Regions from separate parts of the Agrobacterium bohemicum genome, predicted to be linked through region 2. Evidence: riboswitches for the same ligand, from Rfam matches in the RefSeq annotation. Region 2 holds a riboswitch; each other region holds the start of a gene.
What was found. A riboswitch is a leader RNA that binds a small molecule or an ion and turns the genes downstream of it on or off. The one in region 2 is predicted to bind thiamine pyrophosphate.
Positions count from the first base shown of each region.

Region 1 (4,557 bases), on a different contig from region 2:
CCAACCCGAAGCCGACGCAGGCTGTGTGCGCGACGTCGCCGTTTTCGAGGTTCAGGCCCCATTTGGCTCCAAAAGCGTCCTGATGGTAGTTGAAGCTCATGCAGGCCGTCTGGTTGGTGGTGGATGTTACCGGAATCAGCAATTCGAATTTCAGGTTCTGGTCGCGCTGGTTGTTGGCCAGCATTTTGCCGGCACGCCCGAAGAACGGATCATTTGCGATGTCGATCTTCACATCGAGACCGATCTTTTCCATCATCTCGACGCCGCGATCCATCCATAGCTGACGGAATTCCGTCACGTCGCTTTCAGTTCCCATGCATACATATTCGCGCATACGGAACAGTTGCTGGCGGGCCGGGTCCTTGGAGGGCTCATGGCGGAAGCAGTAGGATTGAATGTCGTAAAGACCTCCGCTAGCGGGCAGATTTCCGCGCTTGGCGATGGTTGGGTACAGCGGATAGCAGGCCGCTGGCGTCAGCACGATATCGGTAATCTTCTGGTCTTTCGTCCAGTCCGTGCCTTCGTCCATGCTTTTGATAAGGCTGACATGATCCAGCTCGCAGCCGCAGAAGGAGTGGACGGTGCCTGCCAGTTGCGGGAAGCTTTTCATGTAGCCGCTTTTTTCAAAATAGGCACGGTTGATGCCGGGCGGGAAGCGGATAACTTCGGCTTTATCTGCGCCGCCGACCGTTCCGATCAGGCGCTCAAAACCGGCAATCACGTCTTCGAACTGGCCGCTACGACCATAGAGGCCATCGACGCCGGTATCGATCAGCAGGCCTTTGTCAAACAGGCGATCGAGAAAAGATGTTTGCATGTCCATGATCTTATCCCGAAAGGCTGGTGTCCTGCTTCTGGACGAGCAGGAGATTGGCGGAGTTGCTGAGAATTCTGTCGTTGGAGATCATCAGTTGCGCCGAATGCGCATCACGCAGGTGACGACCGAGGCTATAAGGCGTACCGTTTTTGTAGCCCATGATGCCGCAGATCAGCATGGCGTGATTGATGATCTCGATAATGGTTTCCGACGAGCAAATCTTGACGTTGTTCATGGCGATGGCAAACCCCATCGACATCAGCTTGTCGGGATCGGATTTGGTGGCCTCATAGGCTTTGAGACCAGCAATGACGTTCGATTTGACGGTCTGAAGCTTGCTCGACACTTCTGCCAGACGAATGGCACCTGGTGGCGTGACGCCGGGCGATTTGCGCGCCGCTGCACGAACGAAGGCTTGTGCACGCAAAACCGCGTCAGAGGCAATTCCATACCAGACGCCGCTCCACAAAAGATGGGATGTCGCCAGCATGGATTGCGCTGCAATTTCGGCGAAAGGCTTGGAGAAAATCTGCTCGGAAGGTGCGCTTCCCTTGAACAGGAAGCCATCGGAACAGGTTCCGCGCATGCCGAGCGTGTCCCAAATATGGGTCCGTTCGAGCGTGTACTGGTCCTTCAGGAAAACGGTCATGACCTGATCGCTGGGTGCCGCTGCGTCATTGGCACGCGAGGTAATCAGAATGGCATCGGCATGCGTGCCATAGGAAATTACGGTGGCGTCTTTTTCCAAGGTGCAGTCGGGACCGTTAACTTCGATGGCACAGATGGAATTGCGCATGTTTCCGCCGATACCGCCTTCGGTGGTGGCAGACGCCAAAAGCAATTGTTCTGATGCCACGCGGCGCATGAAGGCAACATGCCATTCACTGTCTTCGCCATGTTCCACAAGGCTGGAGGCCTTGATGTGGTGCATCGCGAAGATCATCGCCGTTGCGGAACAGGATTGGCCGAGAATGCAGCAGATATCGGCAATTTGCGCGATGCTTGCACTTTCACCGCCCAGATGAACAGGTACTTGAATGCCTAAAAGCCGTTCCGAACGAAGCGCATCAACGGCTTCTATTGGAAAACGTGCGGCGGTATCGACATCGTCGGCATGCCGTGCGGCGATCGACGCGACACGGGAGGCGCGCGCCGAGAGCGTCGCATCAGGCGGGGCGACGGAGACGTTCATCACGCGGCCTCTTTGCCATCAAGAATGGTTTTGACCGTGTCTTCGATGGCCTTGATGCTGGCGAAAGACTTCCGGTTGAGCATGCTATCGGGAAATTCGATGTCGAATGCATCTTCTATGCCAAGCATCAGTTGCACGGATGCAAAAGAAGAAAGTCCAGCTGCGTAAAGGTCAGCCTCATCTTCGATGGTATCGACGGGCACCGGGAGTTGGCCGAATTTCGACAGTATTTCACGAATAGTTGAATTCATTCTGAGTAGTCTCCCTTCACAGCGCGTCATCATAACGCATTCTTGGAGTTACGCTCCAAAAAATAACATTCGAATAAATGGATGGGTTAACTTAGTGTAACTTTCTGTTTTTCGACAACCATCCACAGATGACTTGACAAATTTCTGCGTCGGGTTTCTGATTGCGGCATTCACCAGGGGAGTCCCGGCAAGGGGCTGAGATACTGCTAGCGCGCGCAGTGACCCGTTGAACCTGATCCAGTTCATACTGGCGTAGGGACGGTGCAAACGCGGGAACAGCAGTTCGGCTTTGCCGAAATGCGTCGTTATTCGTTCACGTGGTTTTTCGTCTTCATGCTCGAACTGGGTCTCCACTGTTTTTGCTTTGGAGCCTCACGATGAACATTGCCACTAAAAATCCTACCCCTGTCGTTACCACCGGCCCGCTACCCGCTTCGACCAAGGTCTACAAGCCGGGTATCATCCACCCTCACATCCGCGTACCCATGCGCGAAATCGCCGTGCATCCCACGGCGGGCGAACCACCGGTTACAGTCTACGATTCCTCCGGTCCCTACACCGATCCATCCCACACAGTCAGCATCGACGGTGGCTTGCCACGTGTGCGTCATGACTGGGTTGTTGCGCGTGGCGATGTCGAAGCTTACGCGGGCCGCCATGTTAAACCTGAAGACAACGGCTTTGCCACCGGCGAGCGTTTGACGCCGGAGTTTTCCCTCCGCCACCAGCCCTTGAAGGCCAAGGACGGCAAAGCTGTCACGCAGCTTGCCTATGCGCGGGCGGGTATCATCACGCCTGAGATGGAATTTATTGCCATTCGCGAGAATATTGGACGCGAAGCAGCCAAGGAAACGTTGGCCCGCGATGGTGAGAGCTTTGGCGCACATATTCCCGATCTCGTAACGGCTGAATTCGTGCGTCAGGAAGTGGCGGCGGGCAGGGCGATTATCCCTGCCAACATCAACCACCCTGAAGCGGAGCCGATGATCATTGGACGTAACTTCCTCGTCAAGATCAATGCCAATATCGGTAACTCGGCCGTCACGTCTTCCATGGCGGATGAGGTCGACAAGATGGTCTGGGCCATCCGCTGGGGTGGCGATACCGTTATGGACCTCTCCACCGGCCGCAACATTCACAACATTCGCGAATGGATCATCCGCAATTCGCCGGTGCCGATTGGAACCGTGCCGCTCTATCAAGCGCTGGAAAAGGTGAACGGTATTGCGGAAGACCTGAACTGGGAGGTTTTCCGCGATACGCTGATCGAGCAGGCTGAGCAGGGTGTCGATTACTTCACCATCCATGCTGGCGTGCGGCTTCATTACATCCCGCTCACCGTCAACCGTGTCACCGGCATCGTGTCGCGCGGGGGTTCAATCATGGCCAAGTGGTGTCTGCATCACCACAAGGAATCATTCCTCTACGAGCATTTCGAAGAGATTTGCGACATCTGCCGCGCTTATGATGTGTCGTTTTCGCTGGGTGATGGGCTGCGGCCCGGCTCTATCGCCGATGCAAACGATGCGGCACAATTTGCCGAGCTCGAAACGCTGGGCGAGTTGACGCAGATCGCCTGGGCTAAAGATTGTCAGGTCATGATCGAAGGCCCCGGCCATGTGCCGATGCACAAGATCAAGGAAAACATGGACAAGCAGCTCAAGGTCTGTGGCGAAGCGCCCTTCTACACGCTTGGGCCTCTGACAACCGATATTGCGCCGGGCTATGACCACATCACCTCCGGCATCGGTGCGGCGATGATCGGCTGGTTTGGTACCGCGATGCTTTGTTATGTCACACCGAAGGAGCATCTGGGTCTGCCGGATCGTAATGACGTGAAGGTCGGTGTTATCACCTACAAAATTGCCGCCCACGCTGCCGATCTTGCCAAGGGGCATCCGGCGGCGCAGATCCGCGATAATGCGCTGTCGCGCGCCCGCTTCGAATTCCGCTGGGAAGACCAGTTCAACCTGTCGCTCGACCCGGAAACGGCACGGTCGTTCCATGACGAGACCTTACCGAAGGAGGCGCATAAGGTCGCGCATTTCTGCTCCATGTGCGGGCCGAAATTCTGCTCCATGCGCATTTCGCACGACATCCGCGCCGAGGCACAGAAGGAAGGTCTGGAGGTTATGGCGCAGAAATTCCAGCAGGGCGGCGATCTCTATATGCCGTTGGAAAAGCCGGTCGCGGGGGAATGAGATGCGCATTCTCGTCAAAGGGGCAGGCGTTGCCGGTCTGACGGCTGCTCTGGAACTTGTCCGCCATGGGATGGAGGTCGCGGTTTGCGATCTTGC
Region 1 covers NZ_KQ961025.1:64,250-68,806, reverse strand. The annotation lists gene ATO67_RS06045 (amino acid--[acyl-carrier-protein] ligase) at 1-823, opposite strand, end outside; gene ATO67_RS06040 (acyl-CoA dehydrogenase family protein) at 828-2,009, opposite strand; gene ATO67_RS06035 (acyl carrier protein) at 2,009-2,260, opposite strand; TPP riboswitch at 2,426-2,537, shown strand; gene thiC (phosphomethylpyrimidine synthase ThiC) at 2,638-4,461, shown strand; gene thiO (glycine oxidase ThiO) at 4,463-4,557, shown strand, end outside.
Region 1: linked by a shared signal. The riboswitch ahead of thiC (phosphomethylpyrimidine synthase ThiC) and the one ahead of ATO67_RS08330 (hydroxyethylthiazole kinase) in region 2 are both predicted to bind thiamine pyrophosphate.

Region 2 (4,557 bases):
GCCAGATTTGCGGTGATGGCAGCCGCCAAGGTGCAGCCGGTGCCATGGTCGTTGCGGGTTTCGATGCGGGGCATGGAAAATTCGTGCAGCCCATCCCTATCCAGCAAAAGATCGACACTTTCCGACCCGCCACTATGCCCCCCTTTAATGAGTACTGCCTGAACGCCAGTCTTGAGGATCGCTTCCGCCTGACGCACAACGTCTTGGGGCTTTGTCGCTATGGGGTGGCCACTGAGAAGCGCTGCTTCCGGCAGATTCGGGGTCGCCAGCATGGCCAAAGGCAGCAAAGCGGTGCGTAGGGTTTCGATGGCTTCTTCCTGCAGCAGGCGGTCGCCGGATGTCGCGACCATAACCGGGTCCAGCACCACAGGTTTGTTCGTGATGCGAAGATGTTCGGCAATCGTCTCGATGGTTTCGATGCGCGAAACCATGCCAATCTTGACGGCGCCGATGGCGAGATCAGGAAAAACGGCCTCCATCTGTGCGGCAATCATTGCTATGGAAATATCCTCGACGGCCGACACGCCACGGGTGTTCTGGGCTGTGATGGCGGTGATGACGCTGGCGCCATAAACGCCGAGTGCCGAAAATGTCTTCAGGTCGGCTTGAATGCCTGCGCCGCCTCCGCTGTCGGAACCGGCAATCGTCAGAGCGATGGACGTCATTCGTGCACTCCCAGAGCGACGTTTACCTGACGGCGGAAATTGCCGGTTGCGGCAGCAATATCTATAGCACGAAATAGGCTCGAAATAACCGCGACGCCATCTGCGCCAGCGTCGACCAACGGGGCAACCCTATCGAGGGTAATGCCTGCGATAGCACCGACCGGCATTTCAGGGCGGGCGTGTCTGAGGTAGCTGCGCAATTCCCGAAATCCATCCAGCCCCACCGGCGCGTCGGGGTTTACTTTGGAAACCGTCTCGAAAACACCACCGATGCAGGCATAGTCTGCCGGTGCTTTAGCCGCACGCTCCGCATCTGCCGTGTTTTTGACGGTGAGGCCAATAATTGCATTTTCGCCCAGCAAGCGCCGCGCCGTCTCGGCATCCATGTCGTCCGCGCCAAGATGGACGCCGTCTGCACCTGAAGCGAGTGCAACATCGACACGGTCATTGATGACAAGCGGAACGCCCGTTGCCTTCAAGGCGTCGACAATGAGTTTCGCCTGCTCGATCATCTGCCGGGTCGAGGCATGCTTGTCCCGGTACTGGATGATCGTCGCGCCGTGGCGTGCTGCGACAGTCGCAAGCTCCTGCAAAGGCGCGATATTGGCCAGCGATGCGTCTACCAGAGCGTTCAGCCTGTAATCAATTTTCATGGTGAGCAATCCTTGCGAGGGAAAGAATGTCGCTGGGCTCTATGGCGTAGAGCGTATCCAGAAATGCTGCCTCGAATGATCCGGGGCCGCGTGCGTGGATCGCCGCCAACTCTGCCGATACACCCGTCACGGTCAGCGCTGCCGCTGCTGCCAGTATAGCGTCGGACTCCACTGCCATGAAGGCGGCAATAATTCCGCCGGACAGGCAGCCGGTGCCGGTAACCTTTGCCATCCATGGATGGCCGTTGCTGATCTTGGCCTTCGTATGGGTGTTCTGAAGCAGGTCTTCTGGTCCTGTCTGGATGCGTAACGCTGTGCCGACATCACCGATGATCGCTATTTCGGCAAGATTGCCGCGCACGATGGTGGGCCGCAACGCAATCAGTTCATGGGCAAAATCCAGCCGCGACGGTGAGTAGTCGCAATGCACGGGATCAACGATCCATGGTTTGCCATGGGCATTGGCAATTTCGACTGCCATCCGAATGACCTTGCGGCGCGCCGCGTCCAGTGTGCCGAGATTGATCGTCAGGGCGTCGACCGTTGAGACGAAGCTTTCGATTTCTTCTTCCGAGGAGGTCATCGAAGGAATACCGCCAATGGCGGTAATGCCATCAGCGGTGAACTTTTGAACGACCGTGTTCATCAGGCAATGAACCCTTGGTCGCCGTTGCCGCAACCGCGCAAGAAGGTCTGCTGCGGTTTGTGCTGTTGGAAAACTCGACATGGGTCATTGAACTCCAGATACAATCACGGAGACCCAGGTTCAGCGCGGAAAAGAAAAGCATGCCGTTGGCGACTGTTCCGTTCCTACGCCGGCATGACCCGGATCAGGTTCAAGGGTCCGGCTCAGCGCCATCTCAGCATCGTTAAGATGCTCCCCTCGGAATGTCTGGAAAGTGTCGTTTTTTGAGTGTGCTGTCAATGACATTCAGGAAGACGCAAGGCTGATAAGCCGCGTCTTCCTGAATGTGATCAGGCGATCTGAACGAGTACTTTTTCGCGTACCGACTTCAGCGCCGCATCCGCCAGCTTCAGCGCAATCAAGCCATCCTGGGCGGAAGGCGAAGGTGCGACGTCATTTTCTATGGCGTCGATGAACGCAGTGATTTCCGCTGCGTATGCTGCCGTATACCGCGTCATAAAGAAGTCGTGCAGCGGTGGGCGGGTGTAGCCATCCTTGGTCGCGACTTCGATGGACACCGGGCGCTGATTTTCTGCGGCAACCGAGCCAAGCGAGCCGTGAACTTCGATACGCTGATCATAACCATAGGTGGCGCGGCGCGAGTTTGAAATGATTGCCTGGCGTCCGCTTTCAGTCGTTAGAATAATGCTGGCGCTATCGTAATCGCCGAGTTCACCGATCTTGGGATCGACCAGAACGGAACCCGTGGCGAAAACGCTGACGATCTCTTCACTCAGCAGATAGCGGGCGATGTCGAAATCGTGGATCGTCATGTCACGGAAGATGCCGCCGGATACCTTAATGTACTCCGGTGGCGGCGCACCCGGATCGCGGCTGGTGATCGTCACCATCTCAACCTTGCCGATTTGACCGTCATCGATGGCCTTGCGAACTGCGCGGAAATGCGGATCGAACCGGCGGTTGAAGCCGAGCATGATCTTCGCACCGGTTTCCTTAACGACATCTATGCAGGACTGCGCGCGTGCGACATCAAGATCGATCGGTTTTTCGCAAAAGATCGCCTTACCTGCGCGCGCGAAACGCTCGATCAGATCGGCGTGGGTATTGGTTGGCGTGCAGATGATGACGGCATCGATATCTGCGTTTTCCAGCACGGCATCAATGGTGCTGATATTGGCGCCTGTTTCATCCGCAATTGCCTGCGCAGCATCGGCAAACGCATCGACAACGGCAACCAGTTTGGCGCGTTTGTCAGATGCAATCGCCTTGGCGTGTACTTTTCCGATGCGCCCGGCGCCCAGCAAAGCCAATCTCGTAACCATCGTTTCCTCCCGATATGGTGGTTCCGGTCCGTAGAACATCGATGCGAACATCGGACCTTTTTGGAATATACGTTCCATCTTGCTAGAGCGCCATTTCACGGCTGTCAAGCCGTGGCGCAAGACGCGGATATTTAGAAACAAGCGCGTTCATTTCGCATCTTTAGCCGCTGTAAATCCTGCCCACCCCTTCGGCTGGCGAGGCATCGAACTCATCACGATGTCTGCGGCATGCCCGGGATGCGGTTCACCTCAACCATTTGGCGGATGGTGCGGTCAGCGACCTTTTCGGCGCGTGCCTTCGATGCCGCTGCATCCTCTGGAAACGTGTAGGTCATATAGGACAGCGACGTTTCGAGGTCGTTGTTGTTGTGGCCGAGGATGGCGGCGAAATAGCTGTTCTTGGTGACGCTGGATGGTGCGAAATTGCGGAAGGCGATTTCCGCATAGAGATGGCGCAGGCCATAGGGCTTCGGTGGTTCTTCCTTCGGCCAGATATCCTCGAATTTGCCGATGACCGCATCACGCAATGGCAAACGCACCTCGGACGTGAAATCGTCCACGCTCAAACCGAACCACAGTTTGCCGTCGCTGCTCTCACGCAGGCGACTGTAGGCGTCCAGCACTATTTTCGACTGCTCCAGAACTGGAATTTCATAGGTCACGCCAAACTTCGTGCCTTCGCCCTGCTTCGTCTTTGCCTGGCCGTTGAACAGCACGCTCCATTTCGAAACGCCCTTGCCATAGGCAGCCGGTGTCAGTTCCGCCTGTGTGAAGATTTCATAGGGGCGTCGCCCCGTGGTGCCCATCAGCCCGATGGCAACCGTCATGATATCCGACGATTGCAGATAGCGGCGACACCGCCTCATGACCTCGGCGTAGTTGTCGAACGTTATCAGCGATCCGTGCTTGTTGGCGATCTTTGCCATCTTGATCTTGCGCGCTTCGTCATAAAGCTGGGGTGTGCCCGCCGCGATACGCAGCATGGGGTGATCGTCGCCGAAGGCCTCGCGCAGAGCATTGCGATATTTGGTGATGTAGGAGATCACGGTGGCTTGCGCCTTGTCTCCCATGGACGCCATCTCGGCATCCCAAAGGGCCTGCATTTCAGGTTTCGTGGCTACACCGTTTGTGGCCGAGATAAAGTCGGAGACCCGCAGCAAAAAGCGCGGTTTGCGCCCAACCATGTTATATCCTGCGCGTTCCAGCTTCTCTTCGATTGAACTGGCAACACCTTTCACAGAATAGTCGGCGGTCTTAATGTAGGTATCCAA
Region 2 covers NZ_KQ961026.1:192,738-197,294, reverse strand. The annotation lists gene thiD (bifunctional hydroxymethylpyrimidine kinase/phosphomethylpyrimidine kinase) at 1-665, opposite strand, end outside; gene thiE (thiamine phosphate synthase) at 662-1,318, opposite strand; gene ATO67_RS08330 (hydroxyethylthiazole kinase) at 1,308-2,045, opposite strand; TPP riboswitch at 2,109-2,212, opposite strand; gene iolG (inositol 2-dehydrogenase) at 2,294-3,286, opposite strand; gene telA (telomere resolvase TelA) at 3,499-4,557, opposite strand, start outside.

Region 3 (4,557 bases), on a different contig from region 2:
CGCAACGCGGCTGACACTGGTGGGCGCGCTGGCGGGCGAGCGTTCGGATCATGCGCTGTTTCATCTGCTCTACGCGGTGTCACTGGCCGAGCGCGGTTTCGAGGTGGTGCTGACATCGGGTGATGAGGAGGCCTATCCGCTGATGGAAGGCACATCCGAACTCGATCTTCCCTCGGGATCACTGTTCTCAGTTGCCGGTTTTACGGCGCTGGAAGGGCTCGATATCGACAATGCCCGCTATCCGCTCGCCAATTTCGCGCTTGCTTTCGGCTCGTCGCGCACTATTTCCAACGTGGCGGAAGGGCCGTTGCGCCTTCGCCTTCAAAGCGGCAAAGCCATAGTGCTTGCCCGTCCTTATGATTTGACCGGAGCCTGAACCCTTGGCACCCCCTATTCTAAAACTCGACGACATCATGCTGACCTTCGGCGTTACACCGCTGCTCAATGGTGCAAACCTGCAAGTGGAGCCGGGGGATCGCATCTGCCTTGTCGGCCGCAACGGCTCCGGTAAATCGACGCTGATGAAGATCGCCGCCGGTCTGGTCGAGGCGCAATCGGGGGAGATTTTTCGGCATCCTTCGGCCACCATTCGGTATCTTGATCAGGCACCGGATTTTGCAGGTTACGAGACGGTTCAGGCCTATGCCGAAGCGGGTCTGGGACCGGGAGATGACGCTTACCGCGTAACCTATCTGCTTGAACATCTGGGGCTGACTGGGCAGGAGCATCCGTCGAGCCTTTCGGGCGGTGAGGCACGTCGCGCCGCACTCGTTCGCGTGATGGCACCGGAACCCGATATTCTGATGCTGGACGAGCCGACCAACCATCTCGACCTGCCGACAATCGAATGGCTGGAAGGTGAATTGCAGCAGACGCGCAGCGCGCTCGTCTTGATTTCGCATGACCGTCGCTTTCTGGAGAAAGTGTCCAATTCCACCGTCTGGCTGGATCGCGGCCAGGCGCGCCGCCTCAGTCGTGGTTTTGGCCATTTCGAAGAGTGGCGCGATAAGGTTCTGGAAGAGGAAGAGCTGGAACAGCACAAACTCGGCAAGGCCATCGAGCGTGAAGAGCACTGGATGCGCTATGGCGTGACCGCGCGCCGCAAGCGCAACATGCGCCGCGTGGGCGAACTTCAGGCGATGCGCGCCGACTACCGCGGCCATAAGGGGCCGACGGGTTCCGTGCAGGCGACGGCGGCTGAGGGCCGTGAGTCCGGCAAACTCGTCATCGAAGCGGATCAGATTACCAAGGCTTATGGGGAGCGTACCATCGTTGCACCGTTTTCGCTGCGTGTTCATCGCGGCGATTGCATCGGCTTCGTTGGGCCGAACGGTGCCGGCAAGACGACGCTTTTGAAGATGCTGACCGGGCAGCTCGAGCCTGACACGGGGAAGGTCAAGCTCGGTACCAATCTGGAAGTTGCGACGCTGGACCAGAAGCGTGAGGATTTGAACCCGAACGATACGCTGGCGCATTACCTGACCGACGGGCGCGGTGAAAACCTTCTGGTCAATGGCGAGTTGAAACACGTAACCGGATACATGAAGGACTTTCTGTTCCAGCCGGAGCAGGCCCGCACACCGATCCGCAATCTGTCCGGTGGGGAGCGCGCGCGCCTGATGCTGGCGCGCATTCTGGCCCGCCCGACGAACCTTCTGATCCTCGATGAGCCGACCAATGATCTCGATATTGAAACGCTCGATCTGTTGCAGGAGATCGTCTCCGGCTTTTCCGGCACTGTCATTCTCGTCAGCCATGACCGTGACTTTCTGGACCGGACCGTCACCTCCACCATTGCACCCGTAAACCCGGATGCACCGGATGGCCGATGGATCGAATATGCTGGTGGTTATTCGGATATGATGGCGCAGCGCAAAGGTGCCTCGGACGAAAAGAAAAGAGCTGAAAAGCAGGAAAAGGCAAAATCTGTTTCGAATGCAGGCGCCGAACCCGCTAAAGCCAAAGGCAAGATGTCCTTCAAGCAGAAATTCGCGCTCGAAAATCTGCCCAGGGAGATGGAAAAGACCCAGTTGGAGATCGCCCAGCGAGAAGAGCGCATGGCTGATCCCAATTTGTTTGCCAAGAACCCGACCGTTTTCAATACGCTGGCAAATGAGATGTCGAAGCTGCGCGAAAAGCTTGAGACCATGGAAGAAGAGTGGCTGGAGCTGGAAATGTTGCGGGAGCAACTGGAAAACTAAAGGCCGGTGGTGTCAACGCCATCTTGCCAATTCACTGATCACCGATTACACATTTGCCTAGATCTAACGGGGTGCTTTGTCCTATCCGGGACAAGGCTGAGAGGTTTGGCCAACCCGAAGAACCTGATCCGGTTAACACCGGCGGAGGGATTAGACGGCTTCCATTCAGACGCCTGTTCCCCGTTGCCCATTTCGAGGAGGTGCTCTTGATGTATCGTCGTTTTTTCCTGCATTCGCTTGTCGCTGCGTCCGTTTTGCTGCCCGCTATTGCCGTGGCGCAAGATAAAAAGACGCTGACGGTCTATACCTACGAAAGCTTCGTTTCCGAATGGGGTCCAGGTCCCAAGGTGAAGGCTGCTTTTGAAGAAACGTGCAACTGCACCGTCAATTTCGTGGGCGTTGCCGATGGTGTTGCGCTGTTGAACCGGCTGAAACTGGAAGGCCCCGGCTCCAAGGCGGATGTCGTCGTCGGCCTTGATACCAATCTCATCGCGGAAGCCAAGCAGACCGGTATTTTCGAGGTATCTGGTGTCGATCCGTCCGCAGCCAAGGTGCCGGGTGACTTCAAGGATGACGTCTTCGTGCCCTATGATTATGGCCACTTCGCCGTCGTCTACGACACGCAGACGCTGAAAAATCCACCGAAAAGCCTCAAGGAACTGGTCGAGGGCGATCCATCGCAGAAAATTGCGATCCAGGACCCGCGCACATCGACGCCGGGCCTCGGACTGTTGCTGTGGGTGAAATCCGTCTATGGCGACACGGCACCGGAAGCCTGGGCTAAACTCAAGAACCGCGTGCCGACCGTCACTCCCGGCTGGTCGGAATCCTACGGCCTGTTCACCAAGGGCGAAGTGCCGATGGTGCTATCCTACACCACGTCGCCTGCCTATCATATGGTTGCGGAAAAGACGGATCGCTATCAGGCGGCCAGTTTCGAGGAGGGTCATTATATCCAGATCGAAGTGGCCGGTATCTTGAAGAATGCGCCTGAAAAGGAACTGGCAAAGCAGTTTCTCGCTTTCATGCTGACCACAGGTTTTCAGGATGCCATTCCGGAAAACAACTGGATGATGCCGGTAGCCGCAACCTCTGCGCCGCTGCCGGACGCTTTCTCCAAGCTGGTCCAGCCTACGAAGACATTCCTGATGGACCCGGAAGTGGTGGCGAAAAACCGCAAGGCATGGATCGACGAATGGCTTACGGCCATGAGCGTGAAGTAATCATCCGCCATGATACAGCGTCGCGACAGTCGCAGGTTCATCTATAGCGGAGCGGTGGCATTTGCTGCGGTTCTGCTGTTCATGGGCCTTGCTGTTGCGGCCTTGCTGTCTTTCGATGCCGGGGCGTCATCGGCCGCATTGTTCGATACCTACACGTTGCGCATTCTAAGGTTTACGCTCTGGCAAGCATCCCTATCCACGATGATTTCCCTCGTTCTCGGGCTGCCGGTGGCGCTAGCTCTCGCCCGCCAGCGGGATTTTCCCGGCCGTATCTGGATCGTCAGGCTGATGGCGGTGCCGATGGGTCTGCCCGTTATCGTAGGCGCGCTCGGTATCATCGCAATATGGGGCAGGCAGGGCGTTCTCAACACTGCCCTGTTGACTTTGGGGGCAGACCAGCCCTTCAGCATCTATGGTCTTTCTGGCATCCTCATTGCCCATGTCTTTTTCAATCTTCCATTGGCCGTGCGCTTTTTTCTAGCGGGCCTCGAACGCGTGCCGGATGAATATTGGCGCATGAGTGCAAGCCTTGGTCTTGGACCCGTCTCAACTTTTCGCTTCATCGAATGGCCAGCAATTGCGAAACTCGTTCCGGGTATGGCGGGGCTTATCTTCATGCTGTGCGCGACGAGTTTTACCCTCGTTCTGCTGCTGGGCGGCGGACCGTCCGCAACGACAATCGAAGTGGCGATTTATCAGGCCCTGCGTTTCGATTTTGACCCGCCCCGCGCCATTGCGCTGTCGTTGATGCAGATCGGTATAACGGGCGTTCTGCTGGCTTTATTGGCACTTTTGCCCTCTGCTGATGCGGAGGTTCAGACGCATGGTCGCGCGGTGCGCCGGTTCGATGGAATGAATGTTTCAGCTCGGATATGGGATGGGACTATTATTCTCTTGGCGCTTCTGCTGGTCGGATTGCCTCTGGTTGCGATGGCATCATCCGGCCTTTCCGCGGATATAGTCCGGCTTTTAAGCGAGCGCTCGTTCTGGAAGGCGTTTGGAACGAGCATGACGGTAGCCGTCTTTTCGGCGTCGCTGGCGATTGTCGTATCCGTCGCCATTATCCGCGCGCGCCAGGCCATTGCAGTCCGCAGGGATGTGAGCTTTCCGTTGGCGGTTTTTTCAACGGTGTT
Region 3 covers NZ_KQ961025.1:185,683-190,239, reverse strand. The annotation lists gene ATO67_RS06565 (thiamine diphosphokinase) at 1-376, shown strand, start outside; gene ATO67_RS06560 (ABC-F family ATP-binding cassette domain-containing protein) at 381-2,201, shown strand; TPP riboswitch at 2,259-2,368, shown strand; gene thiB (thiamine ABC transporter substrate binding subunit) at 2,411-3,424, shown strand; gene thiP (thiamine/thiamine pyrophosphate ABC transporter permease ThiP) at 3,434-4,557, shown strand, end outside.
Region 3: linked by a shared signal. The riboswitch ahead of thiB (thiamine ABC transporter substrate binding subunit) and the one ahead of ATO67_RS08330 (hydroxyethylthiazole kinase) in region 2 are both predicted to bind thiamine pyrophosphate.